4 regions of the Pseudomonas retamae genome follow, and region 1 is predicted to be linked to each of the others. Evidence: riboswitches for the same ligand, from Rfam matches in the RefSeq annotation. Region 1 holds a riboswitch; each other region holds the start of a gene.

Region 1 (7,462 bases):
AGGTGGTCGCCGTGATCCTGCAAATGCCGTTCGAGAATCAGCGTCGCCGACTGGAAACCGATACGCCACGCGGTGGTGGTCGGCAAATTTCGCACGTCCACCGAATAAAAATTGCGCCCGGTCGGCAACACGTCGAGACGCCCGCGACTGGGCGCACCGCTCGGACCGGCGGGAACGAAACGGCCGCTGAGGGCGTCGAGCAGACCGCGCATTTCTGCCGCGCCGCAGGCGTCCAGGCGTGGGGCGATGACCTCACGCAAATGCTCGATGATTGCCCCAACCTCAGCCCACCGCGGCCCCTGTAGGAGTGAGCCTGCTCGCGAAAGCGGCGTGTCATTCAACAATGATTTATCAGACCCGGCGCATTCGCGAGCAGGCTCGCTCCCACAGGGGTCAAGCAGTGTTTGGGAGATGAGGTGTGTGGCAAACAATTCCAGGCGTTCGCGGGTGTCGCCGGCGGTACGCCAGGCTTCATCGGTGACGATTTGCAGTTCGTTCGGACGCGGCCCTTCCCACGGTTCGGCCAGGGCACAATCCAGCGGATCGAAACCTAGTTCAAAGGCTTTTGCCAGCGCGCGCAACAGGCTCGACTGCGCGCCCTTCCCATCCCCGCGCGGAATCCGCAGCAAGGCCAGCAAGGTATCGATGCGCAAACGCCCGCTCGGCGATTCGCCGAAGATATGCAGGCCGTCGCGAATCTGCGATTCCTTCAAATCACACAGATACGTATCCAGACGCGGCAACCAGATCGCCGCATCGGCGTCACTGTCCAGCGCGGCGTCGAGTTGCAGCTCGCGGTCGATCTGCGTTTCGCGCACCAATTGCAGGATGTCGCGCTGCAATTCCCGGGCGCGGCGCGGGTCGAGCAACTGCGCTTCGTAATACTCATCGGCGAGCAGTTCGAGATTGCGCAGCGGACCGTAGGTTTCGGCGCGGGTCAGCGGCGGCATCAAATGGTCAATGATCACCGCTTGCGTGCGCCGTTTGGCCTGGGCGCCCTCGCCCGGGTCATTGACGATGAACGGGTAGATATTCGGCAACGGCCCGAGCAGCGCGTCCGGCCAGCAATGCTCCGAGAGGCCAACGCCTTTGCCCGGCAGCCATTCGAGGTTGCCGTGCTTGCCGACATGGATCACGCCGTGGGCGCCGTAGGTGTTGCGCAGCCAGAAATAGAACGCCAGATAAGCGTGCGGCGGGACCAGATCGGGGTCGTGATAGACCGCGCTCGGGTCGACCTGATAACCGCGTGCCGGCTGAATGCCGACGAAGGTCAGACCGAAACGCAGCCCGGCAATCATCATCCGTCCGTCACGGCACATCGGGTCATTGTGCGGGGCGCCCCAACGCGCGATCACGGCGGCGCGATTGGTTTCTGGCAGCGCGTCGAACATTGCCAGATAAGCATCCATCGCCAGGCTTTGCTGGCACGGGCGCAGGTCAATCGTGTCGAGGTCATTGCTGACACCGCCGAGCAATTGCTGGATCAACTCGGTGCCGCTGCCTGGCAACCCGGCCGAAACCGGATAGCCCTCGGCCTGCAACGCACGCAGAATATTTAGCGCCGCCGCTGGCGTGTCGAGGCCGACACCGTTGCCGATGCGCCCGTCGCGGGTCGGGTAGTTGGCGAGAATCAACGCAATGCGCTTTTCCCCATTCGGCACCCGCGCCAGCTCAGTCCAGCGCCGCGCCAGTTCGGCGACAAAATCCATGCGCTCGGGTTGCGCGCGATAGCACACCACATCGGACTGACTGCGCTCGCTGCGCCAGGCCAGATCCTTGAAGCTGATCGGCCGGCTGATGATGCGCCCATCAAGTTCCGGCAATGCGATGTGCATCGCCAGATCGCGCGGGCCAAGGCCTTGCTCGCTGTCGCGCCAGCCGGGCTCGTTGTCCTGGGCGCAGATCGCCTGAATCACCGGGATATTGCGGCGAAACGGTCGCAGGTGCGGCGCTTCGGGGCTGGACTGGGCAAAACCTGTGGTGTTGAGGATCACCCCCGCCTCGACTTCGTCCAGCCAGTCCTCGACCACCGTCAGGCAGCCGGGTTCTTTCAGACTGGCCACGGCGATGGGCAAAGGATTGAGCCCCGCAGCTTGCATGCGCTGGCAAAACACATCGATGAACCCAGTGTTGGCCGCTTGCAGGTGCGAGCGGTAAAACAGCAGCGCCGCGACCGGTTGCGCGGGCAGCCATTCGGCTTGCCAATCACTGAGCGTCGCGGTGGTTTTGTCCGGATGATAAATCGCTGTGCGCGGCAGGGTTTGCGGCTCGGCCCACGGGTAATCGCGGGCGAACCAGCGATTGGCCAGGCAACGGAAGAAATCCAGCGCATTGCCCAGGCCGCCCTGACGCAAGAACTGCCAGAGACGGTCACGATCCGCCGCGCTGACGGTGCTCAAGTCGCTGAGTTCCGGGTCAGGACGATCGTCGCCCGGCACCAGAATCACTTGCACGCCGCGCTCGGACAGTTCGACAAGGCGTTCGACGCCATAGCGCCAATAGGCAATCCCGCCGTGCAGCGAAATCAGAATCACCTTGGCGTGACGCAACACTTCATCGACGTACAGATCGACCGAGGCGTGATTCTGCACCTGCATCGGGTTGGCCAGACGCAGGCTCGGGTAGTCTTGCGGCAACTGCTGCGCCGCTTCGGCGAGCAGCGCCAGGCTGGAATCACCGCTGCACAGGATCACCAGCTCGGCGGGGGTTTGGCCAAGGTCGGCAATGTTGTCATCCGAGACGAAACCGCCGGGCTGGGTCCTGAGCAGGTGCATGGCTTAAACGCTGAGCGCGGCGCGCAGTTGCGCTTCGAGTTGTGTTGCGTCCAATTCCTGGCCGATCAACACCAGACGCGTCACACGCGCTTCGTCGGCGCCCCACTGACGGTCGAAATGCTTGTCGAAGCGCGTACCTACGCCCTGAATCAGCAGACGCATCGGCTTGTTCGGAATCGCGGCGAAACCCTTCACGCGCAGGATGCCGTGCTGCACCACCAGTTGCGTAAGGGCGTCGAGTAGCAGGCTTTCGTCGGCTTGCGGCAGTTCGATGGAGATCGAGTCGAAGGCGTCGTGATCGTGGTCATCGTGATCGTCATCACCGTCGTGATGATGGTCATGATGACTGTGCCGGCTGTCGATGTGCTCTTCGGAACCGGCGCCGAGGCCGATCAACACGTCCAGCGGCAGACGGCCGTTGCTGGCTTCAATGATTTTTACCGCAGGTGGGAGCTCTTCGGCGACTTCCAGACGTACACGCGCCAGATCTTCCGGGCTGGTCTGGTCGGCTTTATTGAGGATCACCAGATCGGCGCTGGCCAGTTGGTCGGCGAACAATTCGTGCAGCGGCGATTCGTGATCGAGGTTCGGATCGAGTTTACGCTGCGCATCAACCTGATCCGGGAATGCGGCGAAGGTGCCGGCGGCCACGGCCGGGCTGTCGACCACCGTGATCACCGCATCAACGGTGCAGGCGCTGCGGATTTCCGGCCACTGGAAGGCTTGCACCAACGGCTTGGGCAGGGCCAGGCCCGAAGTTTCGATAAGGATGTGATCGAGATCGCCGCGTCGTGCGACCAGTTCGCGCATCACTGGGAAGAACTCTTCCTGCACCGTGCAGCACAGGCAGCCGTTGGCCAGTTCGTAGACGCGGCCGCTGGCTTCTTCTTCGGTGCAGCCGATGGTGCATTGCTTGAGGATTTCGCCGTCGATGCCCAGCTCGCCGAACTCATTGACGATCACCGCGATACGCCGGCCCTGGGCGTTGTCGAGCATGTGCCGCAGCAAAGTGGTTTTGCCCGAACCGAGGAAACCGGTGACGATGGTGACAGGGAGTTTGGCCAGTGTTTTCATCGGTATGCCCTTTGGCAAGCGGCGGGCACACGGGACGAGAACCAGCCACGCGGATGCGCGCCGGAAGTATTCGCCACCGGATCACCCCGCCCGGTTGAAAGTGAGAATCTGTGACGAGGCAGGTCTCCTGGCTGACAGTGTTCAGGCGCCGAGCCTGGCGTTCGCTGCGCCTTCCCGCGGGCTCGTGGACCGAGCTGGCAGTGGCGTGGCAGCGAACATCACTGTTCACAGTTGCGGGGGCAGCCGCGGCTTTGACCGCGTTCCCTTCTTAGCTTCGACAGATGCCGAAGAACCTCGAAGGCGCAAGGCTACGCATGGCTTGGTGATGGGTCAATGCTTTGGTTTCCTGGATATTCGCTACCGCCCGGAAATTGACTCAAGCCCACCCACATGCTCTCCTGTACGCCTTGTTACGGGTGCCCCTCACGGGGTGAAACGGGAAACCGGTGAATCATGTGCTTTACTCAGAGCCATGTCAGTCCGGTGCTGCCCCCGCAACGGTAAGCGAGCGAAGCGTCAAAACCACTGTGCCAACCCGGCATGGGAAGGTGACGCTTGCAGGTCGGCCAGGCGCCAACCCCTCGTGAGCCCGGAGACCGGCCCGCAACACACAGTGCGCAATCGGCGTCACTGGACATAACAAACCCGCGGTGGGCGGGCGCTGTTCGTACTTCTGCGCGTCTGTCACGCAGGGTTCGCATGCGTTCGACCGCCCCTGACACTCCATAGGGAAGCGCCATGTCGATCATCAGCAGCACCGACAGCAACACGGACAAAATCGCCAGCACTACCACCCTCAGCCAACGCCTGATCGCCGCCGCCTTCGCCTCGATTCTCGGCGCGGGCCTGGTGTATTTCGCCGGTTTCTCGCATATCGAAGCGGTGCACAACGCTGCCCACGATACCCGTCACAGCGCTGCGTTTCCTTGCCACTGAGACCTTCCGACATGATCAAGCGAATCGCGCAAACCGCAGGTTTCAGCGGCCTGCTGGCCGCCCTGCTGCTCACACTGCTGCAAAGCTTCTGGGTCTCGCCGTTGATTCTTCACGCTGAAACCTATGAAAAATCCGAACCGGCCACTGAAGTCCACGAACACGCGGCCGGCACCGCGGCGCACAGCCACGATGGCGAAGCCTGGGAGCCGGAAAACGGCTGGCAGCGTGTCGTCTCGACCACCGGTGGCAATCTGGTGGTGGCGGTCGGTTTCGCCCTGATACTGGCGGGCCTGTACACCCTGCGTGCGCCGCGCTCCGCCGCGCAAGGCTTGCTCTGGGGGCTGGCCGGTTATGCCACGTTCGTGCTGGCGCCGACCCTGGGCCTGCCGCCGGAATTGCCGGGCACTGCGGCGGCAGATCTGGCGTCGCGGCAGACGTGGTGGATCGCCACCGCGGCCTCGACCGCCGTCGGCCTGTCGCTGATCGCCTTCAGCCGGCACTGGCTGATGAAGTTGCTGGGCGTGGCGATTCTCGCGGTGCCGCATGTGATCGGCGCGCCGCAACCACTGGTGCATTCAATGCTCGCGCCCGAAGCGCTGGAAACTCAATTCAAAATCGCTTCGCAATTGACCAACGTGGCGTTCTGGCTGGCCCTGGGCCTGATCAGCGCATGGTTGTTCCGCCGCAACCGCGACGGCCACTACCACGCATGAGCGCTGACCGCGCAGAGCCGCCGCTGGTGGTCGGCCTCGGCTGCCAGCGCGGCTGTCCGGTCAGCACGCTGCGTGCGTTACTCGACCAGGCCTTGCAGGCGCACGGCATTGAGCTGCGCTCGATCAAGGCCCTGGCCAGCATCGACTTGAAGCGCGACGAACCGGGCCTGCAAGAGTTGGCCGCGCAACTGGCACTGCCGTTGTTGTACTTCAGCAGTGACGAACTGGCCGGTTATCAATCCATGCTCAGCCACCAGTCGCAGATTGCTTACGAACGCACCGGTTGTTATGGCGTAGCGGAAAGCGCGGCGCTGGCGCTTGCCGAACAACTGCTGCAGGCACCGGTAAAGCTGCTGATCAGCCGACAAAAATACGCTCAAGCCACTCTGGCATTGGCCGGCGCCGCGTAAATCTCGATAATCCCCACCGTCCATCATGAACAATCTTCATCTGAAGAGTTGTTGCGCTTCTTCTTCAAGGATTCAACGATGACCGTTTATTTCATCGGCGCCGGCCCCGGCGACCCGGAATTGATCACCGTCAAAGGCCAACGCTTGATCCGCCAATGTCCGGTGATCATTTACGCAGGCTCGCTGGTGCCTGCAGCGGTGCTCGAAGGGCATCAGGCGCAAACCGTGGTCAACAGTGCCGAGTTGCACCTTGAGCAGATCATCGAGCTGATCAACACCGCGCATGCCAACGGCCAGGACGTCGCCCGGGTACATTCCGGCGATCCGAGCCTGTATGGCGCTATCGGTGAGCAGATCCGCTGTTTGCGAGAGCTGAATATTCCGTTCGAAATCATTCCGGGAGTTACCGCCACCGCAGCCTGTGCCGCGTTGCTCGGTGCCGAACTGACTTTGCCGGACGTATCCCAAAGCGTAATTCTGACCCGTTATGCCGATAAAACCGCGATGCCGGCCGGCGAAGAACTGGGCAATCTGGCCCAGCATGGCGCAACCATGGCGATTCACCTGGGGGTCAATCATCTGGAAAAGATCATTCTGCAATTGTTGCCGCATTACGGTGCGGATTGCCCGATTGCGGTGATTCATCGGGCAACGTGGCCCGATCAGGACTGGGTGGTGGGCACGCTGGCGGACATTGCCGAAAAGGTTGCAGCGAAAGGCTTTCGGCGTACGGCGCTGATTCTGGTCGGGCGGGTGCTGGGGAGTGAGGTGTTCAGTGAGTCGTCGTTGTATCGGGCGGGGCATGCGCATCTTTATCGCCCTTGATGGCCTCTTCGCGAGCAGGCTCGCTCCCACCTTGGGTGAAGCGGGGGCATAAAAAAACGGCGCTCACGGGGCGCCGTTTTTTCTGTTCGCAGCGAACGCCTTAGTAGTAGGCGTTTTCTTTCTGCGTGTGGTCGGTTACGTCGCGCACGCCCTTGAGCTCAGGGATGCGCTCGAGCAAGGTGCGCTCGATGCCTTCCTTCAGGGTTACGTCTGCCTGGCCGCAGCCTTGGCAACCGCCACCGAATTGCAACACGGCAATGCCGTCTTCAACCACATCGATCAGGCTGACCTGACCGCCGTGGCTGGCCAGCCCCGGGTTGATTTCGGTTTGCAGGTAATAATTGATGCGCTCGTTGACCGGGCTGTCGGCATTGACCATCGGTACTTTGGCGTTTGGCGCCTTGATGGTCAGCTGGCCGCCCATGCGGTCGGTGGCGTAATCGACCACGGCGTCGTCGAGAAACGCTTCGCTGAACGAATCGATATAAGCGGTGAAGCTTTTCAGCCCCAGCGCCGTATCTTCAGGTTTTTCTTCGCCCGGCTTGCAGTAGGCAATGCAAGTCTCGGCGTACTGGGTGCCAGGCTGGGTGATGAAGACGCGGATGCCGATGCCCGGGGTGTTCTGCTTGGACAGCAGATCAGCCAGGTAGTCGTGGGCGGCGTCGGTAATGGTAATAGCGGTCATGGAAACTCCTCGCAGGCTTGGGCGCAGTTTACGCCAATCGGCGCG
Region 2 (7,462 bases), on a different contig from region 1:
GGTGTGCGTCTGCGTGACGACGCCACCTTCATCAACTACTACCCAGGCGCCAATGCCGCTGCACTCGGCTATGTCGAGCGTCTGTGCGAAGCCGACGCCGGCTGGACAGAAAGCCTGATCTACCTGTGGGGCAAACACGGCGTAGGGCGTACGCATCTGTTGCAGGCCGCATGCTTGCGTTTCGAGCAGATGGGCGAGCCGGCGGTGTATCTGCCGCTGGCCGAGTTGATGGACCGCGGCGTCGAAATCCTCGATAACCTCGAACAGTACGAGCTGGTCTGTCTCGACGACTTGCAGGTGATTGCCGGCAAGGCGGATTGGGAAGAAGCGATGTTTCACCTGTTCAATCGTCTGCGTGACAGCGGTCGGCGTCTGCTGATCGCCGCGTCGACGTCGCCGCGCGAACTGCCGGTGAAACTGGCCGACCTGAAATCGCGACTGACTCTGGCGCTGATCTTCCAGATGCGCCCGCTCTCCGATGAAGACAAGTTGCGTGCGCTGCAATTACGCGCATCGCGTCGTGGTTTGCACCTGACCGACGAGGTCGGGCACTTCATTCTGACCCGGGGCACGCGCAGCATGAGTGCGCTGTTCGAGCTGCTTGAACAGCTCGATCAAGCCTCGTTGCAGGCCCAGCGCAAGCTGACCATTCCGTTCCTCAAAGAAACCCTGGGCTGGTAAGCCGAGCCTGTTGTACTGCGGGTTTCAAGGGAAGCGCGGCATCTTTCAGGCGCCAGAAAATCCGCTTTCCTGCATGGGTTGCAGGTCGCGTACCGGTTCAAATGGGCTTAAGCGCTTAGATGTAAACGAGAAACCGCCAAGTCACATTTAGTTCGATTGAATTTGCAAATGAGGACGATAGCGGGCATAGTCTCGGCTTCTTTACAACTATCAGCCACGGTCGTGCCCATGCTAAAGCGCTTCGCACCCCTCGTGCCTCTCGCACTCGTCACCCTGTTGTACGGTTGTGCTGCTCATTCTCCAGTTCAAGAGCAGCCTCAGCAGGTTAAAAATTCCGCCACGGCCCAGTCTTCCGTTATTTATCAGGAAGAGCTGGACACCGAAAAAGAACTCAACGAATTCAACGGCAAGAAGCCTTATCAGCTTCCTGTTCTGGCCGACAGCATTCTCGAACGCGGCATGTCCCTGATCGGTACCCGTTACCGTTTCGGTGGTACCTCTGAAGCCGGTTTCGATTGCAGCGGTTTCATTGGTTACCTGTTCCGCGAAGAAGCCGGCATGAACCTGCCGCGTTCCACCCGCGAAATGATCAACGTAGATGCGCCGCTGGTTGCGCGCAGCAACCTTGAGCCAGGCGATCTGCTGTTCTTCGCCACCAATGGCCGTCGCGGCCGGGTCAGTCACGCCGGGATCTACCTGGGCGACAACCAGTTCATCCACTCCAGCAGTCGTCGCAGCGGCGGTGTTCGCATCGACAGCCTGGGTGACAGCTACTGGAGCAAGACCTTCATCGAAGCGAAACGCGCCCTGGCGAACGCTCCGACCGTGGTCACCGCGCGCAAGTAATTTCCTGTTGTCGCCGCGTTCGTGGCGACACTCAGGCTACCGGTAAACGGAGTAGACACAAACTTTACAAGGTGAAGTTAAAGTCTTACTTGAAGTTTGCCGCGTAGCCGCTAGAATCCTGAATCATATTGATGGCAAACCGCCTGCGTACAGACGCAGGCGGTTTTGTTTCTGTCCATTCGGCAGAGAAAGCCGCAGCCTGATCAGGATGTTCTGCTTATGACGATGTCGGCCCGCCTCACCTTGATCCTTTGCGCCGCGCTGCTTAGCGCCTGCGCCAGTCGTACACCGCCGCCAGCCCCCGTGGTTCGCGCGCCGATTGTGTTCGGCCCCTCCCAAACTTTTTCGCCGGTCGCTGAAGACGTGCTGTTTCGCGCGCTTGGCCTCGTCGGCACGCCTTATCGCTGGGGCGGCAACACGCCGGATTCGGGGTTCGATTGCAGCGGCCTGATCGGTTTCGTCTACCGCGATGCGGCGGGAATCTCGCTGCCACGTTCCACTCGCGAAATGATCGTCATGCAGGCACCGAACGTCGGCAAGGAAGGCTTGCAGACCGGTGACCTGATTTTCTTCGCTACCAACGGCGGCTCGCAGGTCAGCCACGCGGGCATTTATGTCGGTGAAGGCCGCTTCGTGCATGCGCCGGCAACCGGCGGCACGGTCAAGCTCGACAGCCTGTCAAAAGCGTATTGGCAGAAGGCCTATCTGAGTGCCAAGCGGGTGTTGCAGCCGGGGCAGTTGGCGCATAACCCTTAAAAGGGCAGCGCATAACCCAATGTGGGAGCGAGCCTGCTCGCGAATACGGTACCTCAGTCAAAGCACTTTCGACTGACAGTCCGCCTTCGCGAGCAGGCTCGCTCCCACATTTTTTTGCGTCGCGTTTACATTATTTTGTGGCCGACACGCGCCACACCTTGTTGCCCACATCATCCGCTACCAGCAACCCGCCTTGCGGGTCGATCACCACGCCCACCGGGCGGCCCAGCGCGTTTTCGTCCTTGTCGAGGAAACCGGTCAGCACATCCACCGGCGTGCCATTGGGTTTACCGCCACTGAACGGTACGAAAATCACTTTATAGCCACTGTGCGGTTTGCGGTTCCACGAGCCGTGCTGGCCGATGAACGCACCTTCCTTGAATTGCGCCGGCAACGTGTTGCCCTCGGCGAAGGTCAAGCCCAGTGAGGCGGTGTGCGGGCCGACCGCGTAATCCGGGACGATGGCCTTGGCCACCAGATCGAGGTTCTGCGGCTTGACCCGTACATCGACGTGCTGGCCGTAATAGCTGAATGGCCAGCCATAGAAGCCGCCGTCCTTGACCGAGGTGATGTAGTCCGGCACCAGATCGCTGCCGATCTCGTCGCGCTCGTTGACCGCCGTCCACAGCGCGCCACTGGTGGGCTCCCACGCGAGGCCGTTGGGGTTGCGGATGCCCGAGGCGAAGATCCGGTGATTGCCGGTCGCCCGATCGACTTCCCAGATCGCCGCGCGACCCTCTTCCTGATCCAGGCCGTTTTCGCCGACGTTGCTGTTCGAACCGACGGTGACGTAAAGCTTGCTGCCGTCCTTGCTGGCGATCACGTTCTTGGTCCAGTGATGATTCAGCGTGCCGCCCGGCAGGTCGACGACCTTGATCGGCTGGGTCTTGATTTCAGTCGCGCCGGGCTCGTAGTTAAAGCGCAACAGGCGATCAGTATCGGCCACGTACAGATCGTTGCCGACCAGGGTCATGCCGAACGGCGAGTTGAGGTTTTGCAGAAATACCGTGCGAGTCTCGGCCACACCGTCCTTGTCGGCATCGCGCAGCAGGGTGATGCGATTCGGGCTCGGTACCCCGGCGCCGGCCTTGCCCATGACCTTTTTCATCACCCAGCCACGGATGCCCTTGCTGTCATCCGGTTTCGGTGGCGCATTGGTTTCGGCTACCAGCACATCACCGTTGGGCAGCACATACAGCCAGCGCGGATGATCGAGGCCTTCGGCAAATGCTGCGACCTGAGTACCGGCCGCTGCCGTCGGTTTTGCCCCCTCGGGCCAGCCGATCGCCGGGGCGATGTTCACCGTCGGGATCAGGGTCTTGTTCGGTTCCGGCAGTTTCGGCGACGGGCCAGTGCCGTCGGAGACTTGCAGGCTGGAGGTTTCGCCGCAGGCGCTGAGCCCGCCGGCAAGGGCGATGACGAAAACGAGGTGGGGCTTGCGCATTGCTGATCTTCCCTATGAATGCATTCCTAACCATAGAGGAGGGCGCAAGCCCGATGGTTCAACTGCTCAGCCGCGGGCTTCCTTGAACAGCACGGCAATGCCCGGGTTATAGTGGCCCGCTTCGCTGTGCAACTTGCGGTAGGCGTAGGGGAAATACCAGGCCACGGCGCAGGTGTGTTCCTTTTGCAGGTCGTCGACCATGTCCTGCAATTCCTCGGGGCTGGCACTGTGCTGGGCTTTTTGCGGGGCGACGAACAGGCAGCCGAGCTTGAGATCGCTGGCGTAACTGATGCGCTTGGCGTCCTGAGTGATGTCGGCAAGAGCCAGGGTCAGGTTGAGGTTGTTCACCCGTGGCCAGCGCTGGGTGGCCTGAATGAAGGCGCGGTCTTCGCTGCCGGCGATAAACAGATCGGCGCGGGCATTGCGCTCGCCGTCTTCGTTCTGTTTACGGGTGACGGTGTCGTTCAAGGTCACCAGTTCGGCCATCCAGGCAGCGGCCGAGAGCAGGCCGAGGTTGGCTTTCTCGTCATGCCAGTACGGCGTGTCGCCGTCGCCGCGCACGGTGTTGTAGCGGTCGATACAGTCAAACCAGCGTTCAAGCACCGGGCGCAGGAATTCCAGGCGCGGGTTGCTGATGATCATGCCTTGCATCGTCATCGTCCTTATTGTTGTGGTGTGCTTTTTCAAGAAAAGCATGGCTCTTTGATATCACTTGTCACAGTCTGGCACAAGATTGCCGGCAGATAATTGATCGGTGGCAGTTTCTCGCCCGATGGCCGCCTCTTTAATTGACGCTCCACCCCCAACCCTCTAACCTTCGCCGCTTGTTTCAGGTGCTCTGTGACCTGCGTCGACAGAGTGAAACAGGGAAGCCGGTGAGGGTGGTCTTCACGCGAAGCCACGACGATCCCGGCGCTGCCCCCGCAACGGTAAATGAGTGAACACTGCGTTCAATGCCACTGCTCAACAGCGGGAAGGCGCGCAGTCTGGCCAACGCCGCTCATGAGCCCGGAGACCGGCCTGATCCATCCAGCGGCATCACGGTGGGCGATGCCAGGCTTTTTGCCGTCTATTCTTGTGCCTGCCCGCCGTTTACCCGTCTCAACGGAGAGCTCCCCATGACCGATTCCCCCGAGCGCGACGAACGCCATCTGGCGCGCATGCAGCGCAAAAAAGCCGTGATCGATGAACGCATCGCCAATTCGCCCGACGAGTGCGGCCTGGTGCTGGTGCTGACCGGCAACGGCAAAGGCAAAAGCAGCTCGGCCTTCGGCATGCTCGCCCGCGCCATGGGCCACGGCATGCAGTGCGGTGTGGTGCAGTTCATCAAGGGCCGCAACAGCACCGGCGAGGAGCTGTTCTTCCGCCGCTTCCCCGAGCAAGTGCGCTTCCATGTGATGGGCGAAGGTTTCACCTGGGAAACCCAGGACCGCCAGCGCGACATCGCCGCCGCCACGGCGGCGTGGGAAGTGTCTCGTGAGCTGCTGCGCGATCCGTCGATCGGTCTGGTGGTGCTCGATGAATTGAACATCGCCCTCAAGCACGGTTATCTGGATCTCGATCAGGTGCTCAGCGATTTGCAGGCGCGACCGCCGATGCAGCATGTCGTCGTGACCGGGCGCGGTGCCAAGCCGGAAATGATCGAGATGGGCGACACGGTCACGGAAATGGGCATGCTCAAGCACGCCTTCCAGGCCGGGATCAAAGCGCAGAAAGGCGTCGAACTTTGAATCAGCCCCGTCACTGCCCGGCGGTCCTGATCGCCGCGCCGGCCTCCGGCCAGGGCAAGACCACCGTCACCGCCGCGCTCGCCCGTTTGCATCGCAATCAGGGACGCAAGGTCCGCGTGTTCAAATGCGGCCCGGACTTTCTCGACCCGATGATCCTTGAGCGCGCCAGCGGTGCGCCGGTCTATCAACTGGACATGTGGATGGTCGGCGAGCAGGAAAGCCGTCGCCTGTTGTGGGAAGCCGCCGGCGACGCGGATCTGATTCTGATCGAAGGGGTAATGGGCCTGTTTGACGGCACGCCGTCGAGCGCTGACCTGGCGCGGCATTTTGGCGTGCCAGTGCTCGGCGTGATTGACGGCACCGCCATGGCGCAGACGTTCGGTGCGTTGGCGCTGGGCCTGGCGAAATATCAGCCGGACCTGCCGTTTGCCGGTGTACTGGCCAACCGTGTAGGCACCTTGCGTCATGCGCAATTGCTCGAAGGCAGCCTCACCGAAGGCCTGCGCTGGTACGGCGCATTGTCGCGCGAGACCGGCATCGAGCTGCCGAGCCGCCATCTCGGCCTGGTGCAGGCCAGCGAACTGAATGATCTGGACTTGCGTCTCGACGCCGCCGCCGATGCCCTGGCCAGCAGTTGCGAAGTCGCCTTGCCGCCAGCCGTCGAGTTCGCCGCGCCGGATGTGATTGCTGCCGAGCCGTTGTTGCACGGCGTGCGGATCGCCGTTGCCCGCGACGAAGCGTTCGCTTTCACCTATGGCGCAAGCCTCGATCTGCTGCGGGCGATGGGCGCCGAGTTGAGCTTCTTCTCGCCGATCCGCGACACGCAATTGCCCGAGGCGGACAGTCTGTACCTGCCGGGCGGTTACCCCGAGCTGCATCACGTTGCGCTGGCACAGAACACAGCAATGATCGAGGCGATCCGCGCGCACCATGCGGCAGGCAAGCCGTTGCTGGCCGAGTGCGGTGGCATGCTGTATCTGCTCGATTCGCTGACCGATGTCGAAGGCACCCGCGCTGAACTGGTCGGGTTGTTGCAGGGCGACGCGGTAATGCAAAAGCGTCTGGCAGCGTTGGCATTGCAGGCGGTCGATCTGCCGGAAGGGTCGTTGCGCGGCCACACGTATCATCACTCCCTGACGACAACCGAGCTGACGCCGATTGCCCGTGGGCTGAGCCCGAATGGTGGGCGCGGTGCCGAGGCGGTTTATCGGCAAGGGCGGATGACGGCGTCTTATGTGCACTTTTATTTTCCGTCGAACCCGACTGCGATTGCCGCGCTGTTTGTACCTGTACCTGAGACCGCCTTCGCGAGCAGGCTCGCTCCCACAGTGAGTGCAGCCATGTCTGACGAAACCGGATCCCCTGTGGGAGCGAGCCTGCTCGCGAAAGGGCCATGACCGACAACGCATTCTCCGAAGCCGAGCGCCAAGCGGTTTACAAAGCCATCGCCGAACGCCGCGACATGCGCCACTTCAGCGGCGGCACGGTGGAGCCCGAGCTGCTGCGCCGCTTATTGGAAGCCGCCCATCAGGCGCCGAGCGTCGGCCTGATGCAGCCCTGGCGCTTCATCCGCATCAGCGACCGAACCCTGCGCGGGCAGATCCAGCAACTGGTGGAAGCCGAACGCGTGCGCACCGCCGAAGCCCTCGGCGAGCGCAGCGACGAGTTCATGAAGCTCAAGGTCGAGGGCATCAACGACTGTGCCGAAGTGCTGGTCGCGGCACTGATGGACGATCGCGAAAAGCACATTTTCGGCCGGCGCACGCTGCCGGAAATGGACATGGCTTCGCTGTCCTGCGCGATTCAGAATCTGTGGCTGGCAGCCCGTGCCGAAGGATTGGGCATGGGCTGGGTGTCACTGTTCGAGCCGCAGGCGCTGGCCGATCTGCTGCACCTGCCGCCGGGTGCCAAGCCGTTGGCAGTGCTGTGTCTGGGCCCGGTCAAAGAGTTCTACCCGGCGCCGATGCTGGTGCTCGAAGGCTGGGCGCAGGCGCGTCCGCTGAAT
Region 3 (7,462 bases), on a different contig from region 1:
TGCCGTTCTCGCCCGGGCGCGTGGATGCCTCGCAGGAACAGACCGATGTCGAGTCGTTCGGCTTCCTTGAACCGATTGCCGACGGTTTCCGCAATTACAGCAAGGGCAAATACACCGTCGCGGCTGAAACCCTGTTGATCGACAAGGCGCAACTGCTGACCCTCACCGCCCCGGAAATGACCGTGCTGCTTGGCGGCCTGCGGGTGTTGAACACCAACGTCGGGCAGACCCGCCATGGTGTCTTCACCGATAAACCGGAAGCGCTGAGCAATGACTTCTTCACGAACCTGCTGGACATGGGCTTGGAGTGGCAACCAACAACGCGCGATGCTGATGAATTCGAGGGACGGGACCGCAAGACTGGCGCGCCGAAATGGACGGCAACCCGGGTGGATCTGGTGTTCGGTTCCAATGCGCAGTTGCGCGCGCTGGCCGAAGTGTATGCCAGTGCGGATGCGCAGGAGCAGTTCGTCAATGACTTCGTCAAAGCCTGGACGAAGGTCATGAACCTGGATCGGTTCGATCTGAAGTAACGGCCCCAAAAAACGCCGCTTGTTCAAGCGGCGTTTTTTATGCGTTGAATGTCAGGGTTTCTGACCGCCAAGCGCAGTATCAACCGATAGCCGCATACCCTTCGATCTGATCCGGCCACGCGGTCAGCACTTCAAACCCCGTCTCCGTCACCGCGACCATGTGCTCCCACTGTGCCGACAGCGAGCCATCCTTGGTCAACACCGTCCAGCCATCGGGCATGTTCTTCACATGGCGTTTGCCGGCGTTGAGCATCGGTTCGACGGTGAAAATCATTCCCGCCTTGAGCTTCATCCCTTGATTGGGAAAGCCGTAATGCAGAATCTGCGGTTCATCGTGGTAGATCTTGCCGATGCCATGGCCGCAATACTCGCGCACCACACTGAAGCCTTCTTTCTCGGCGAGGCTTTGAATGGCGTGGCCGATATCGCCCAGCGTGGCGCCCGGCTTGACCGCACGAATACCCGCGCACATGGCGTCATAGGTGGTCTTGATCAGATGTTGCGCTTCCGGCGTGGCCTCACCCACCACATACATGCGGCTAGTGTCGCCGAACCAGCCGTCCTTGATCACGGCGATGTCGAGGTTGAGGATGTCGCCATCCTTCAGCGGCGTAGCTGAGGGAATGCCGTGGCAGACCACGTCGTTGACCGAGGCGCAGACGGTTTTCGGGAAACCGTGATAACCGACGTTGGCCGGGACGGCTTTCTGTACGTTGACGATGTAGTCGTTGCACAGCCGATCCAGTTCATCGGTGGTCACCCCCGCCTTGACGTGGGGCACCAGCATTGCCAGCACTTCGGCGGCCAGTTTGCCGGCAGCGCGGGATTTCTCGATCTCGGCCGGGGTGTTGAGCTTGATCTGGTTTCTCATGCGAGGGCGACTTCCTGTGTCAGTTGGTGCAGGTCGAGCCCGCCAGTCTGTTCGGCGCGGATCAGCAGGCGGCAGATGGCGCTGTGGTCGAGGTTGGGGTGCAGCTCGGCGAGCATGCCGATGCGCATCCAGTGCTCGGCCTGCGCGTTGATCGAGCGGCTGAGTGCGTTGCTGGAGATGCGCAGGTTTTCGTGCATGTCTTCGGAAATTTTTACGATGCCCATGGGTGCGACCCGATACGAAATGTATATGGATCGTATATTAGCTGCGGGGGTTCCTGGATTGCAAATCCGGGTTGTGACTTTGGGATTTTTCAGGATCTGGAGGCTGGTGGTAAGAAGCATGCGGCCGGCTTTGGACTTGTAGTGACCCGGCCCCTCACCCCAGCCCTCTCCCCCTGGAGAGGGAGCCGATCTTTGTTAGCTTCTGAATTTGTGTTCAGCTCGGTACTCGGTGTGGCCATATGTCGCCCAAACACCGCGGTCAGTCCCCTCTCCCTACGGGCGGTCCGACGTTTCGGGAGGGCTAGGGTCAGGGACTTTTGATCTGCATTGATGGCTGGCTTGATCCCGACTCGCCAACAGATTCATCTCCCCCTCAACCGCCCAAATCGTCTACCATGCCGCCGCCGGTTTCCGCATGGGATTAATAGGGAATCCGAGGTGCTTGCTCAGCATCGATCGGAACTGCCCCCGCAACTGTAGGTGCCGAGCCTGCTCCACGACTGCCACTGGGTAACCCTGGGAAGGCCGGAGCCAGGCGATGACGCATCAGTCAGGAGACCTGCCGGCACAATGACTACTAACCGGCGGGGTGTCCGGGAAGGACATCGTGCCGTGCGCGTTTTTACGTGATGAACGGCCTTGCGCTATTTCCTGATGGCGCTTGATGGTGTGTTTCCAAACCGTACCCGCCCTCCCCGTACGGTTCCATTGGAGACAGACCCATGCTTCTGCCCCGCATTGCCACCTTGATCACCGGTCTGAGCTTTTGCACCTTTGCGCAAGCGGCACCCACCGTTTATCCGCTGACGATCGAGAATTGCGGCAGCAGCCTGACCTTCCAGCACGCCCCCACCCGCACAGTCACTATCGGCCAGGCCGGTACGGAAATGCTCTATGCCCTGGGGCTGGGCCACAAAGTCGTTGGCACCTCGCTGTGGTTCAACGACGTGCTGGCCCAATACAAGGCGCAGAACGACACGATCGAGCGCCTCGCCGATAACGAGCCGAGTTTCGAAGCGGTGATCGGCAAGCGCCCGGAACTGGTCGCTGTAGAGCTGGAATGGATGGTCGGCCCGCAAGGCGCGGTCGGCACCCGCGAGCAGTTTCATGAATTGAAGATTCCGACCTACCTGCTGCCCTCCGATTGCGAAGCCAAGGACAACCTCGTCGGCTCCGATGGAACGCGGCTGGCGCCGTTTCGCATCGACAGCATTTACAAGAGCGTGAGCCAGCTGGCGCAGATTTTCGACGTGCAAGCGCGTGGCGAACGGCTCAACGAACAGCTCAAGGCCAGCCTAGCGCAATCGATCGCCACGGCGAAAACCCAGCAGCGCAAAGACGTCAGCGCAGTGGTCTGGTTTTCCAGCGCCGAGATGGACATCGAGCCGTTTGTGGCCGGGCACAAAGGCGTTCCGGATTTCATGCTGAGCACGCTGGGCGTGCGCAATGTGGTCGAGTCGGATGAAGAATGGCCAACCGTTGGCTGGGAAACCATCGCCAAGGCCAACCCGACTTTTCTGGTGATCGCGCGCATGGATCGCCGGCGTTTCCCGGCTGACGACTATCAGAAGAAACTCGCGTTCCTGCGCAGCGACCCGGTGACGCGCAACATGGACGCGGTGAAACACAACCGCATCATCATCCTCGACGCCATGGCCATGCAGGCCAGCCTGCGCACCTTCGACGGCCTCGCACAACTGGCCGCCGCCATCAATGCCTACGACCTGGCGCCATGAGCAGACGCCTGATCCGTACGCTGCTGGTTGTGCTGACGCTTGCGCTTGCGCTGATCGGCGGCGTGGCGATCGGTGAGACGTCGATCGAGCCGAGCGTGGTGCTGCAGGTGCTGGCCAACAAGCTGTGGGGCGCCGGTTATGTGCTCGACCCGATCGATGAAGGCATTGTCTGGAATTACCGCCTGACCCGTGCTTTGGTCGCTGCTGCCTGCGGCGCCGGACTGGCGACCTGCGGGGTGATCTTGCAGTCGCTGCTGCGCAATCCGTTGGCCGATCCTTATCTGCTGGGCATCTCTGCCGGGGCGTCGACTGGCGCGGTGATGGTCGCGTTGCTGGGGGTTGGTGCGGGATTGGTGTCGCTGTCGGCCGGCGCGTTTGCCGGTGCGGTGACGGCGTTCGTACTGGTCATTCTGCTGGCGCGGGTCAGCGGTTCGGCCAGTGGCACCGGACAGATCATTCTGGCCGGGATTGCCGGTTCGCAATTGTTCAATGCACTCACAGCGTTTTTGATTACCCGCTCGGCGAGTTCCGAGCAGGCTCGCGGGATCATGTTCTGGCTGCTCGGCAACCTCGGCGGGGTGCGCTGGCCGTCGGTGTGGCTGGCGGTGCCGGTAGCCTTGCTCGGGCTGGTCGTGTGCCTGTGGCATCGGCGCGCGCTGGATGCATTTACCTTTGGTGCGGATTCGGCGGCGTCGCTCGGCATACCGGTGCGCCGCGTGCAGATTCTGCTGATCGGCTGTGCGGCGCTGGTAACAGCCGTGATGGTATCGATTGTCGGTTCGATCGGTTTTGTCGGCCTGGTGATTCCCCATGCAGCGCGGTTGTTGCTTGGCACTGGTCATGCTCGATTGCTGCCAGCGAGTGCCTTGGGCGGCGCGGTGTTTCTGATCGCTGCCGATGTGCTGTCGCGGACCCTGATCAAGGGTCAGGTGATTCCGGTCGGAGTGATCACCGCGCTGGTCGGCGCGCCGGTGTTTGCGCTGATTCTGGTGGGCCGGAGATCGGCGCGATGACAGCGGTATTGAGTTGTTCGCAACTGAGTTTCAAGGTGCGTGGCGCTGAGTTGCTGCGAGCTGTGAGCCTTGAGGTGCAACGCGGCGAAACGCTGGGCATTGTCGGACCGAATGGCGCGGGCAAATCGACCCTGTTGAAGCTGTTGGCCGGTCTGCGCGACCCGAGCGCTGGCGAGGTACTGCTAGAAGGTCAGCGTCTGCGCAAAATGGCGCGCCGCAGCGTTGCGCAGACACTCGCGGTGGTCGAGCAACAGGCTGACACCGATGACGGCATTCGTGTGTTCGATGCGGTGGCGCTGGGGCGTACGCCTTGGTTGTCGGCGCTGCAACCGTGGTCGGCTGCCGACACTGCCATCGTTGAGCAGGCGCTGGTTGATGTCGATGCGGTGCATTTGCGTCAGCGCATCTGGCGCAGTCTGTCGGGGGGTGAGCGGCAACGGGTGCACATTGCTCGTGCCCTGGCGCAGCGTCCGCAGATTCTGTTGCTCGATGAGCCGGCCAACCATTTGGACATTCAGCATCAGCTGACGATTCTCAGCGTCGTGAAAGCGTTGCCGGTGACTACGTTGATTGCTCTGCATGATCTGAATCAGGCGCTCAAGTGCGATCGACTGGCGGTGCTTGAGCGTGGGGAGTTAGTGGCGCTGGGCAAGCCGCTGGAGGTGCTGACGCCGCAGCGCTTGCTGGAGACGTTTGGGGTTCGGGCGCGGTATTTGACTGATCCGTTTGATGGTGAGCGGATTTTGCGGTTTCACTCGTAGCTTTGGGGGGCAGGCCTTTTTTTGATTGGGTGCATATCCGTTGCTGCGGGTGCTGCGGCTGGCGGTTTCGCCCTTACGGCGAGGCACTTTTTCCAGACGCCGAAAAAGTACCCAAAAAGGCTTGCTCCTACGTACGGCCCTCGCAGGCTCGGGTTCCTTCGCTCCGGGATCGATCCGGGCGCAGCGGCTACGGTTTGCTGCGCTGCACCTCCTTCCGCTGTGTCTGGCTGCGCCAGACGGTCGCTGCGCTCCCACGCCCGGATCAATCCCTCCGCTCAGCCTTCCGATGTCGCTGGTTAGGCAAGATCAAGGGCACTCGAGCTAACGCTCATTGTTGAGTGGTTAGAAGCGGGGGGTTGGCTTGGGATTTGTGGTGGGGCTGCCCCTCACCCCAGCCCTCTCCCCCTGGAGAGGGAGCCGATTTGTGGGCTTTTCAGAAACTGCGTACGACTCGGTATCGCAGGTCGGCGTGGTTCTTACATCCACTCCGGTCAGTCCTCTCTCCCTCCGGGAGAGGGTTAGGGTGAGGGGCTTTTGACGTTGCTTTTGATCGATATGTATTGATCAAGGACTCATCGTCTGACCCACAGCCTTCGCGAGCAGGCTCGCTCCCACCGGGGAATGTGTGCAAGCCGATCAGGCCAGCTCTTTGCGCAGCTGCCGGGCGGCAGCAACCATGTGCACCAGCGCCGCTTCGGTCTCGGCCCAGCCGCGGGTTTTCAGGCCGCAGTCGGGGTTGACCCACAGCCGTTCGGCGGGTATCCGCTGGGCGGCTTTGCGGATCAGGCTGGCCATTTCGCCGGCCTCCGGAACCCGCGGCGAGTGGATGTCATAGACGCCCGGGCCAATGTCGTTCGGGTAGGCGAACGCCTCAAAGGCATCGAGCAGTTCCATGTCGGAACGTGAGGTTTCGATGGTGATGACGTCGGCGTCCATCGTGGCGATGGCCTCGATTACGTCGTTGAATTCGCTGTAGCACATGTGCGTATGGATTTGCGTTTCATCCCGCACGCCCGAGGCGCACAAGCGGAACGCTTCGGTTGCCCAGTGCAGATACGCCTGCCAATGCGCGCGGCGCAGCGGCAGGCCTTCGCGGAACGCCGCTTCGTCGATCTGCACGATGCGGATGCCGGCGGCTTCCAGATCGACCACCTCGTCGCGGATCGCCAGCGCCAGTTGCCGCGCCTGGGTTTCCCGGCTGACATCTTCACGCGGGAACGACCACATCAGCATCGTCACGGGACCGGTCAGCATGCCTTTCATGGCCTTGTCGGTCAGGCTTTGCGCATAGCGAATCCATTCCACGGTCATGGCCTGCGGTCGGCTGAGGTCGCCAAAAATCACCGCTGGTTTGACGCAGCGCGAGCCGTAGCTCTGCACCCAGCCGAAGCGGGTGAACATATAACCGTCGAGCTGTTCGGCGAAGTATTCGACCATGTCGTTGCGCTCGGCTTCACCGTGCACCAGCACGTCGAGGCCCAGACATTCCTGGATGTGTACGGCGTGGTGGATCTCGCTGTGCATGGCTTCGGTGTAGTCGGCGGCGCTGAGTGTGCCTTGTCTGAACGACTGGCGAGCGAGGCGAATCGCTGCAGTTTGCGGAAACGAGCCAATCGTCGTGGTCGGAAACAACGGCAGATTCAGACCAGCACGCTGCCTGGCGATGCGCTCGGCGAACGGTGACTGGCGCTGGCTGTCCCTGGCCGTGATGGCCGCCACACGCGCTTGTACTGCCGGCTTGTGAATCCGTGGCGAAGCGGCGCGGCTGGTCTGCACCGAGCGGCTTTGCGCCAACGCGCGCAGCACTTTCGGCGCTTGCGGTTGCTCGACCGCTTGCGCCAGCAGTGCCACTTCTTCGCACTTCTGCACGGCGAACGCCAGCCAGCTTTTCAGTTCGGCATCAAGCTGGTCTTCACGGCCCAAGTCGACCGGCGTGTGCAGCAGCGAGCAGGACGGCGCGACCCACAGGCGTTCGCCCAATCGCTCATGGGCATGCTGCAAAGTTGCGAGGGCATTTTCCAGGTCGCAACGCCAGACGTTACGACCGTTGACCACGCCCAACGACAGCACTTTATAAGCCGACAGACGATCAAGAATGGTCGGATACTGTTCTGGCGCGCGGACCAGATCAATGTGCAAACCGTCGACCGGCAGGTTCGCCGCCAGACCGAGGTTTTCTTCCAGGCCACCAAAATAGGTCGCGAGCAGTTTCTTCAGCGGATCGCGCTGAATCTGGTTGTAGGCACGCTCAAAGGCGTTCTTCCATTCCTGCGGCAGGTCGAGCACCAGAATCGGCTCGTCGATCTGCACCCATTCCACGCCAA
Region 4 (7,462 bases), on a different contig from region 1:
GCCCTACTCCGCACCGGACGATTATCTGCAGCGTTACGAAACGCCAAAGCAGGCCGCCGTCGGTTATCTCGACGATGCACTGGACCAGTTTCTCAGTGCCCTCGAACGTAAGGGCGTGCTCAAGGACACGCTGGTGGTGATCACATCCGACGAATCCCACGGCATCGACGGCGTGCGTCTGGCCTCCTCGTGGGGGTTCAATCTGACTCTGGCACCGGAGCAGGCGCAACTGCCGCATCTGAACAAAGGCGTCTATGGTCACGTCGATCTGAGCACGTCGATTCTCGACTACTTCGACCTGCCAGTGCCCTCCGCGCTGAGTGGCCGTTCGCTGTTCCGTGACTACGACTCTGGCCGGGAAATCATGTCGTTCACCAATGGCAAGCTGCGCTATCACGATGGCCGCGGGATCTTCTCCGAATGCGACATGCCGCGTCGCTGCCGCTACTATCAAAGCCCTGGCTTCATCGCCGACAGCGCCATTTACAAGGGGCGCTACAGCGGTCATCCGGCCCGGCAGATTGCCGCCCGCGCCAATGCGCTGGATCTGTCGCTGCTGCGCACGCCGCTGAATCATCGCTATCAGTTCGGCAGCAACAACATCATCCCGCTGCAAGCGCAGATCAAGGATGACTGGGCCGACAACCTGATCGGCGCGCAGTATCTGGAAATGCCCAAGGGCTCGCACACCCGCGTACGCCTGACCGTGCGCGCGGTCGACCCGCAGCAAGCGGCGTACATACAACTCAAGGCCAAGGAGTTCGAACAGGACGTGCAGCTGGGCTTACCGGCGGAAATGGTCGCCACGGCGGATCAGCCGCTGGAGATGGACTTCAGCTTTGAAAACCCGCAACAGCGCAAGGCGTTTTCGTTTCATTTGCTCGGTTATGGGCAAGGCGCGGTGGAGGTCAGTGACTTCAGCGTAATCACTGAGCTGCCGGGACAAGAGGATATTCTCGACGACGTGCCCGATGACGACACGGCGCAATCGAGCTGATCCTGCTGATCAGAAGCCAGCGCAGCGCTGAGAGAGTTTGCCTATCGGCACGCAATAGCTGCGCTATTAGCTGGTTTGCCAACTCGGGTCTAGCCTTACAAGTCCGAAGTCGGCACCAGCCGGCCGCAGCAGACCTGATAGGGACTCGAACATGGCAAGCGAATCGAAATGCCCGTTCAACCACGCCGCTGGTGGCGGCACGACCAACCGTGACTGGTGGCCGAATCAACTGAACCTGAAAATCCTCAGTCAGCACTCGCCCAAGTCTGACCCGCTGGGCAAGGACTTCGACTATGCCAAGGCGTTCAAGAGCCTGGACTTCCAGGCGCTGAAGCAGGATATCAGCGCCTTGATGACCGACTCTCAGGACTGGTGGCCGGCGGACTTCGGCCACTATGGCCCGCTCTTCGTGCGCATGGCCTGGCACAGCGCCGGCACTTATCGCACCGCCGATGGCCGCGGTGGTGCCGGCTCCGGTCAGCAACGGTTCGCCCCGCTGAACAGTTGGCCGGATAACGTCAGCCTCGACAAGGCGCGCCGTCTGCTCTGGCCGATCAAGCAGAAGTACGGCCGCAATATTTCCTGGGCCGACCTCATCGTGCTCACCGGCAACGTCGCGCTGGAATCCATGGGCTTCAAGACCTTCGGTTTTTCCGGTGGCCGCGCCGACGTCTGGGAACCGGATGAAGACGTGTACTGGGGCTCGGAAACCGAATGGCTGGGCGGCGACAATCGTTACGGCAAGAGCAACGGCCCGGTGCAGGAACCCGGTGACGGTACGCTGGTAGCCGAACCGGACTTGCATGGTCGCGAGGAAAGCCGCACCGATCAGGGCGAACGCAATCTGGAGAACCCGCTCGCTGCCGTGCAGATGGGCCTGATCTACGTGAACCCGGAAGGTCCCGAGGGCAACCCGGACCCGGTCGCTTCGGCCAAGGACATTCGCGAAACCTTCGGCCGCATGGCCATGAACGATGAAGAAACCGTGGCGCTGATTGCCGGTGGCCACGCGTTCGGCAAGACCCACGGAGCCGGCCCGGCCGACAACGTTGGCCCTGAACCGGAAGCGGCCGGCCTCGAGCTGCAAGGCCTGGGCTGGAAAAACGCCTTCGGCACCGGCAAGGGCGCGGACACCATCACCAGCGGTCTGGAAGTGACCTGGACCACCACGCCAACCCGCTGGAGCAACAACTACCTGGAAAACCTGTTCGGCTTCGAGTGGGAACTGACCAAGAGCCCGGCCGGGGCGCATCAGTGGCAACCGAAAAACGGCGCCGGTGCCGGCACGGTTCCGCATGCCCATGACCCGAGCAAAAAGCTTTCACCCACCATGCTCACCTCTGACCTGGCGCTACGCTTCGACCCGGCTTACGAGCAGATCTCGCGACGCTTCCTGGCCAATCCCGAGCAATTGGCCGACGCCTTCGCGCGCGCCTGGTACAAACTGATCCACCGCGACATGGGCCCGCTGTCTCGCTATCTCGGCCCGGAATTGCCCAACGAAGAATTGCTCTGGCAAGACCCGCTGCCTGACGTCAGCCATGTCTTGATTGGCGACAGCGACGCCGCCGCGCTGAAAAGCAAAATCCTCGCCTCAGGCCTGTCCGTTTCGCAACTGGTCTCGACGGCCTGGGCTGCCGCCTCGACCTTTCGCGGCTCGGACAAACGTGGCGGCGCCAACGGCGGGCGTTTGCGTCTGGCACCACAGAAGTTCTGGCAAGCCAACCAGCCAGAGCAACTGGCCCATGTGCTGCAAACCCTGGAGGGCATTCAGGGTGAATTCAATGGCGCAAGCACCGGCAAGAAAATCTCGCTGGCGGACCTGATTGTGCTGGCGGGCAATGCCGGGGTCGAGCAAGCCGCACAGAACGCTGGTCATTCCGTGAGCGTGCCGTTCTCGCCCGGGCGCGTGGATGCCTCGCAGGAACAGACCGATGTCGAGTCGTTCGGCTTCCTTGAACCGATTGCCGACGGTTTCCGCAATTACAGCAAGGGCAAATACACCGTCGCGGCTGAAACCCTGTTGATCGACAAGGCGCAACTGCTGACCCTCACCGCCCCGGAAATGACCGTGCTGCTTGGCGGCCTGCGGGTGTTGAACACCAACGTCGGGCAGACCCGCCATGGTGTCTTCACCGATAAACCGGAAGCGCTGAGCAATGACTTCTTCACGAACCTGCTGGACATGGGCTTGGAGTGGCAACCAACAACGCGCGATGCTGATGAATTCGAGGGACGGGACCGCAAGACTGGCGCGCCGAAATGGACGGCAACCCGGGTGGATCTGGTGTTCGGTTCCAATGCGCAGTTGCGCGCGCTGGCCGAAGTGTATGCCAGTGCGGATGCGCAGGAGCAGTTCGTCAATGACTTCGTCAAAGCCTGGACGAAGGTCATGAACCTGGATCGGTTCGATCTGAAGTAACGGCCCCAAAAAACGCCGCTTGTTCAAGCGGCGTTTTTTATGCGTTGAATGTCAGGGTTTCTGACCGCCAAGCGCAGTATCAACCGATAGCCGCATACCCTTCGATCTGATCCGGCCACGCGGTCAGCACTTCAAACCCCGTCTCCGTCACCGCGACCATGTGCTCCCACTGTGCCGACAGCGAGCCATCCTTGGTCAACACCGTCCAGCCATCGGGCATGTTCTTCACATGGCGTTTGCCGGCGTTGAGCATCGGTTCGACGGTGAAAATCATTCCCGCCTTGAGCTTCATCCCTTGATTGGGAAAGCCGTAATGCAGAATCTGCGGTTCATCGTGGTAGATCTTGCCGATGCCATGGCCGCAATACTCGCGCACCACACTGAAGCCTTCTTTCTCGGCGAGGCTTTGAATGGCGTGGCCGATATCGCCCAGCGTGGCGCCCGGCTTGACCGCACGAATACCCGCGCACATGGCGTCATAGGTGGTCTTGATCAGATGTTGCGCTTCCGGCGTGGCCTCACCCACCACATACATGCGGCTAGTGTCGCCGAACCAGCCGTCCTTGATCACGGCGATGTCGAGGTTGAGGATGTCGCCATCCTTCAGCGGCGTAGCTGAGGGAATGCCGTGGCAGACCACGTCGTTGACCGAGGCGCAGACGGTTTTCGGGAAACCGTGATAACCGACGTTGGCCGGGACGGCTTTCTGTACGTTGACGATGTAGTCGTTGCACAGCCGATCCAGTTCATCGGTGGTCACCCCCGCCTTGACGTGGGGCACCAGCATTGCCAGCACTTCGGCGGCCAGTTTGCCGGCAGCGCGGGATTTCTCGATCTCGGCCGGGGTGTTGAGCTTGATCTGGTTTCTCATGCGAGGGCGACTTCCTGTGTCAGTTGGTGCAGGTCGAGCCCGCCAGTCTGTTCGGCGCGGATCAGCAGGCGGCAGATGGCGCTGTGGTCGAGGTTGGGGTGCAGCTCGGCGAGCATGCCGATGCGCATCCAGTGCTCGGCCTGCGCGTTGATCGAGCGGCTGAGTGCGTTGCTGGAGATGCGCAGGTTTTCGTGCATGTCTTCGGAAATTTTTACGATGCCCATGGGTGCGACCCGATACGAAATGTATATGGATCGTATATTAGCTGCGGGGGTTCCTGGATTGCAAATCCGGGTTGTGACTTTGGGATTTTTCAGGATCTGGAGGCTGGTGGTAAGAAGCATGCGGCCGGCTTTGGACTTGTAGTGACCCGGCCCCTCACCCCAGCCCTCTCCCCCTGGAGAGGGAGCCGATCTTTGTTAGCTTCTGAATTTGTGTTCAGCTCGGTACTCGGTGTGGCCATATGTCGCCCAAACACCGCGGTCAGTCCCCTCTCCCTACGGGCGGTCCGACGTTTCGGGAGGGCTAGGGTCAGGGACTTTTGATCTGCATTGATGGCTGGCTTGATCCCGACTCGCCAACAGATTCATCTCCCCCTCAACCGCCCAAATCGTCTACCATGCCGCCGCCGGTTTCCGCATGGGATTAATAGGGAATCCGAGGTGCTTGCTCAGCATCGATCGGAACTGCCCCCGCAACTGTAGGTGCCGAGCCTGCTCCACGACTGCCACTGGGTAACCCTGGGAAGGCCGGAGCCAGGCGATGACGCATCAGTCAGGAGACCTGCCGGCACAATGACTACTAACCGGCGGGGTGTCCGGGAAGGACATCGTGCCGTGCGCGTTTTTACGTGATGAACGGCCTTGCGCTATTTCCTGATGGCGCTTGATGGTGTGTTTCCAAACCGTACCCGCCCTCCCCGTACGGTTCCATTGGAGACAGACCCATGCTTCTGCCCCGCATTGCCACCTTGATCACCGGTCTGAGCTTTTGCACCTTTGCGCAAGCGGCACCCACCGTTTATCCGCTGACGATCGAGAATTGCGGCAGCAGCCTGACCTTCCAGCACGCCCCCACCCGCACAGTCACTATCGGCCAGGCCGGTACGGAAATGCTCTATGCCCTGGGGCTGGGCCACAAAGTCGTTGGCACCTCGCTGTGGTTCAACGACGTGCTGGCCCAATACAAGGCGCAGAACGACACGATCGAGCGCCTCGCCGATAACGAGCCGAGTTTCGAAGCGGTGATCGGCAAGCGCCCGGAACTGGTCGCTGTAGAGCTGGAATGGATGGTCGGCCCGCAAGGCGCGGTCGGCACCCGCGAGCAGTTTCATGAATTGAAGATTCCGACCTACCTGCTGCCCTCCGATTGCGAAGCCAAGGACAACCTCGTCGGCTCCGATGGAACGCGGCTGGCGCCGTTTCGCATCGACAGCATTTACAAGAGCGTGAGCCAGCTGGCGCAGATTTTCGACGTGCAAGCGCGTGGCGAACGGCTCAACGAACAGCTCAAGGCCAGCCTAGCGCAATCGATCGCCACGGCGAAAACCCAGCAGCGCAAAGACGTCAGCGCAGTGGTCTGGTTTTCCAGCGCCGAGATGGACATCGAGCCGTTTGTGGCCGGGCACAAAGGCGTTCCGGATTTCATGCTGAGCACGCTGGGCGTGCGCAATGTGGTCGAGTCGGATGAAGAATGGCCAACCGTTGGCTGGGAAACCATCGCCAAGGCCAACCCGACTTTTCTGGTGATCGCGCGCATGGATCGCCGGCGTTTCCCGGCTGACGACTATCAGAAGAAACTCGCGTTCCTGCGCAGCGACCCGGTGACGCGCAACATGGACGCGGTGAAACACAACCGCATCATCATCCTCGACGCCATGGCCATGCAGGCCAGCCTGCGCACCTTCGACGGCCTCGCACAACTGGCCGCCGCCATCAATGCCTACGACCTGGCGCCATGAGCAGACGCCTGATCCGTACGCTGCTGGTTGTGCTGACGCTTGCGCTTGCGCTGATCGGCGGCGTGGCGATCGGTGAGACGTCGATCGAGCCGAGCGTGGTGCTGCAGGTGCTGGCCAACAAGCTGTGGGGCGCCGGTTATGTGCTCGACCCGATCGATGAAGGCATTGTCTGGAATTACCGCCTGACCCGTGCTTTGGTCGCTGCTGCCTGCGGCGCCGGACTGGCGACCTGCGGGGTGATCTTGCAGTCGCTGCTGCGCAATCCGTTGGCCGATCCTTATCTGCTGGGCATCTCTGCCGGGGCGTCGACTGGCGCGGTGATGGTCGCGTTGCTGGGGGTTGGTGCGGGATTGGTGTCGCTGTCGGCCGGCGCGTTTGCCGGTGCGGTGACGGCGTTCGTACTGGTCATTCTGCTGGCGCGGGTCAGCGGTTCGGCCAGTGGCACCGGACAGATCATTCTGGCCGGGATTGCCGGTTCGCAATTGTTCAATGCACTCACAGCGTTTTTGATTACCCGCTCGGCGAGTTCCGAGCAGGCTCGCGGGATCATGTTCTGGCTGCTCGGCAACCTCGGCGGGGTGCGCTGGCCGTCGGTGTGGCTGGCGGTGCCGGTAGCCTTGCTCGGGCTGGTCGTGTGCCTGTGGCATCGGCGCGCGCTGGATGCATTTACCTTTGGTGCGGATTCGGCGGCGTCGCTCGGCATACCGGTGCGCCGCGTGCAGATTCTGCTGATCGGCTGTGCGGCGCTGGTAACAGCCGTGATGGTATCGATTGTCGGTTCGATCGGTTTTGTCGGCCTGGTGATTCCCCATGCAGCGCGGTTGTTGCTTGGCACTGGTCATGCTCGATTGCTGCCAGCGAGTGCCTTGGGCGGCGCGGTGTTTCTGATCGCTGCCGATGTGCTGTCGCGGACCCTGATCAAGGGTCAGGTGATTCCGGTCGGAGTGATCACCGCGCTGGTCGGCGCGCCGGTGTTTGCGCTGATTCTGGTGGGCCGGAGATCGGCGCGATGACAGCGGTATTGAGTTGTTCGCAACTGAGTTTCAAGGTGCGTGGCGCTGAGTTGCTGCGAGCTGTGAGCCTTGAGGTGCAACGCGGCGAAACGCTGGGCATTGTCGGACCGAATGGCGCGGGCAAATCGACCCTGTTGAAGCTGTTGGCCGGTCTGCGCGACCCGAGCGCTGGCGAGGTACTGCTAGAAGGTCAGCGTCT

The links. Region 1 has a riboswitch for cobalamin ahead of ACGSLL_RS02420 (CbtB domain-containing protein). Riboswitches for the same ligand answer to the same signal wherever they lie in the genome.
Region 2: linked by a shared signal. The riboswitch ahead of cobO (cob(I)yrinic acid a,c-diamide adenosyltransferase) and the one ahead of ACGSLL_RS02420 (CbtB domain-containing protein) in region 1 are both predicted to bind cobalamin.
Region 3: linked by a shared signal. The riboswitch ahead of ACGSLL_RS25340 (ABC transporter substrate-binding protein) and the one ahead of ACGSLL_RS02420 (CbtB domain-containing protein) in region 1 are both predicted to bind cobalamin.
Region 4: linked by a shared signal. The riboswitch ahead of ACGSLL_RS15550 (ABC transporter substrate-binding protein) and the one ahead of ACGSLL_RS02420 (CbtB domain-containing protein) in region 1 are both predicted to bind cobalamin.

Annotation. Positions count from the first base shown of each region.
Region 1 is NZ_JBIEIL010000001.1:578,564-586,025, forward strand. It holds gene cobN (cobaltochelatase subunit CobN) at 1-2,774, opposite strand, end outside; gene cobW (cobalamin biosynthesis protein CobW) at 2,778-3,848, opposite strand; cobalamin riboswitch at 3,949-4,160, opposite strand; cobalamin riboswitch at 4,246-4,467, shown strand; gene ACGSLL_RS02420 (CbtB domain-containing protein) at 4,587-4,784, shown strand; gene ACGSLL_RS02425 (CbtA family protein) at 4,796-5,497, shown strand; gene ACGSLL_RS02430 (cobalamin biosynthesis protein) at 5,494-5,907, shown strand; gene cobM (precorrin-4 C(11)-methyltransferase) at 5,986-6,732, shown strand; gene nfuA (Fe-S biogenesis protein NfuA) at 6,833-7,417, opposite strand.
Region 2 is NZ_JBIEIL010000011.1:122,995-130,456, reverse strand. It holds gene hda (DnaA regulatory inactivator Hda) at 1-681, shown strand, start outside; gene ACGSLL_RS21215 (C40 family peptidase) at 910-1,527, shown strand; gene ACGSLL_RS21210 (C40 family peptidase) at 1,747-2,283, shown strand; gene ACGSLL_RS21205 (PQQ-dependent sugar dehydrogenase) at 2,414-3,727, opposite strand; gene ACGSLL_RS21200 (hypothetical protein) at 3,794-4,378, opposite strand; cobalamin riboswitch at 4,542-4,765, shown strand; gene cobO (cob(I)yrinic acid a,c-diamide adenosyltransferase) at 4,846-5,457, shown strand; gene ACGSLL_RS21190 (cobyrinate a,c-diamide synthase) at 5,454-6,854, shown strand; gene bluB (5,6-dimethylbenzimidazole synthase) at 6,851-7,462, shown strand, end outside.
Region 3 is NZ_JBIEIL010000016.1:61,619-69,080, forward strand. It holds gene katG (catalase/peroxidase HPI) at 1-533, shown strand, start outside; gene map (type I methionyl aminopeptidase) at 613-1,404, opposite strand; gene ACGSLL_RS25335 (ParD-like family protein) at 1,401-1,628, opposite strand; cobalamin riboswitch at 2,017-2,209, shown strand; gene ACGSLL_RS25340 (ABC transporter substrate-binding protein) at 2,351-3,364, shown strand; gene ACGSLL_RS25345 (FecCD family ABC transporter permease) at 3,361-4,377, shown strand; gene ACGSLL_RS25350 (ABC transporter ATP-binding protein) at 4,374-5,138, shown strand; gene metE (5-methyltetrahydropteroyltriglutamate--homocysteine S-methyltransferase) at 5,775-7,462, opposite strand, start outside.
Region 4 is NZ_JBIEIL010000007.1:124,369-131,830, reverse strand. It holds gene ACGSLL_RS15570 (LTA synthase family protein) at 1-997, shown strand, start outside; gene katG (catalase/peroxidase HPI) at 1,149-3,419, shown strand; gene map (type I methionyl aminopeptidase) at 3,499-4,290, opposite strand; gene ACGSLL_RS15555 (ParD-like family protein) at 4,287-4,514, opposite strand; cobalamin riboswitch at 4,903-5,095, shown strand; gene ACGSLL_RS15550 (ABC transporter substrate-binding protein) at 5,237-6,250, shown strand; gene ACGSLL_RS15545 (FecCD family ABC transporter permease) at 6,247-7,263, shown strand; gene ACGSLL_RS15540 (ABC transporter ATP-binding protein) at 7,260-7,462, shown strand, end outside.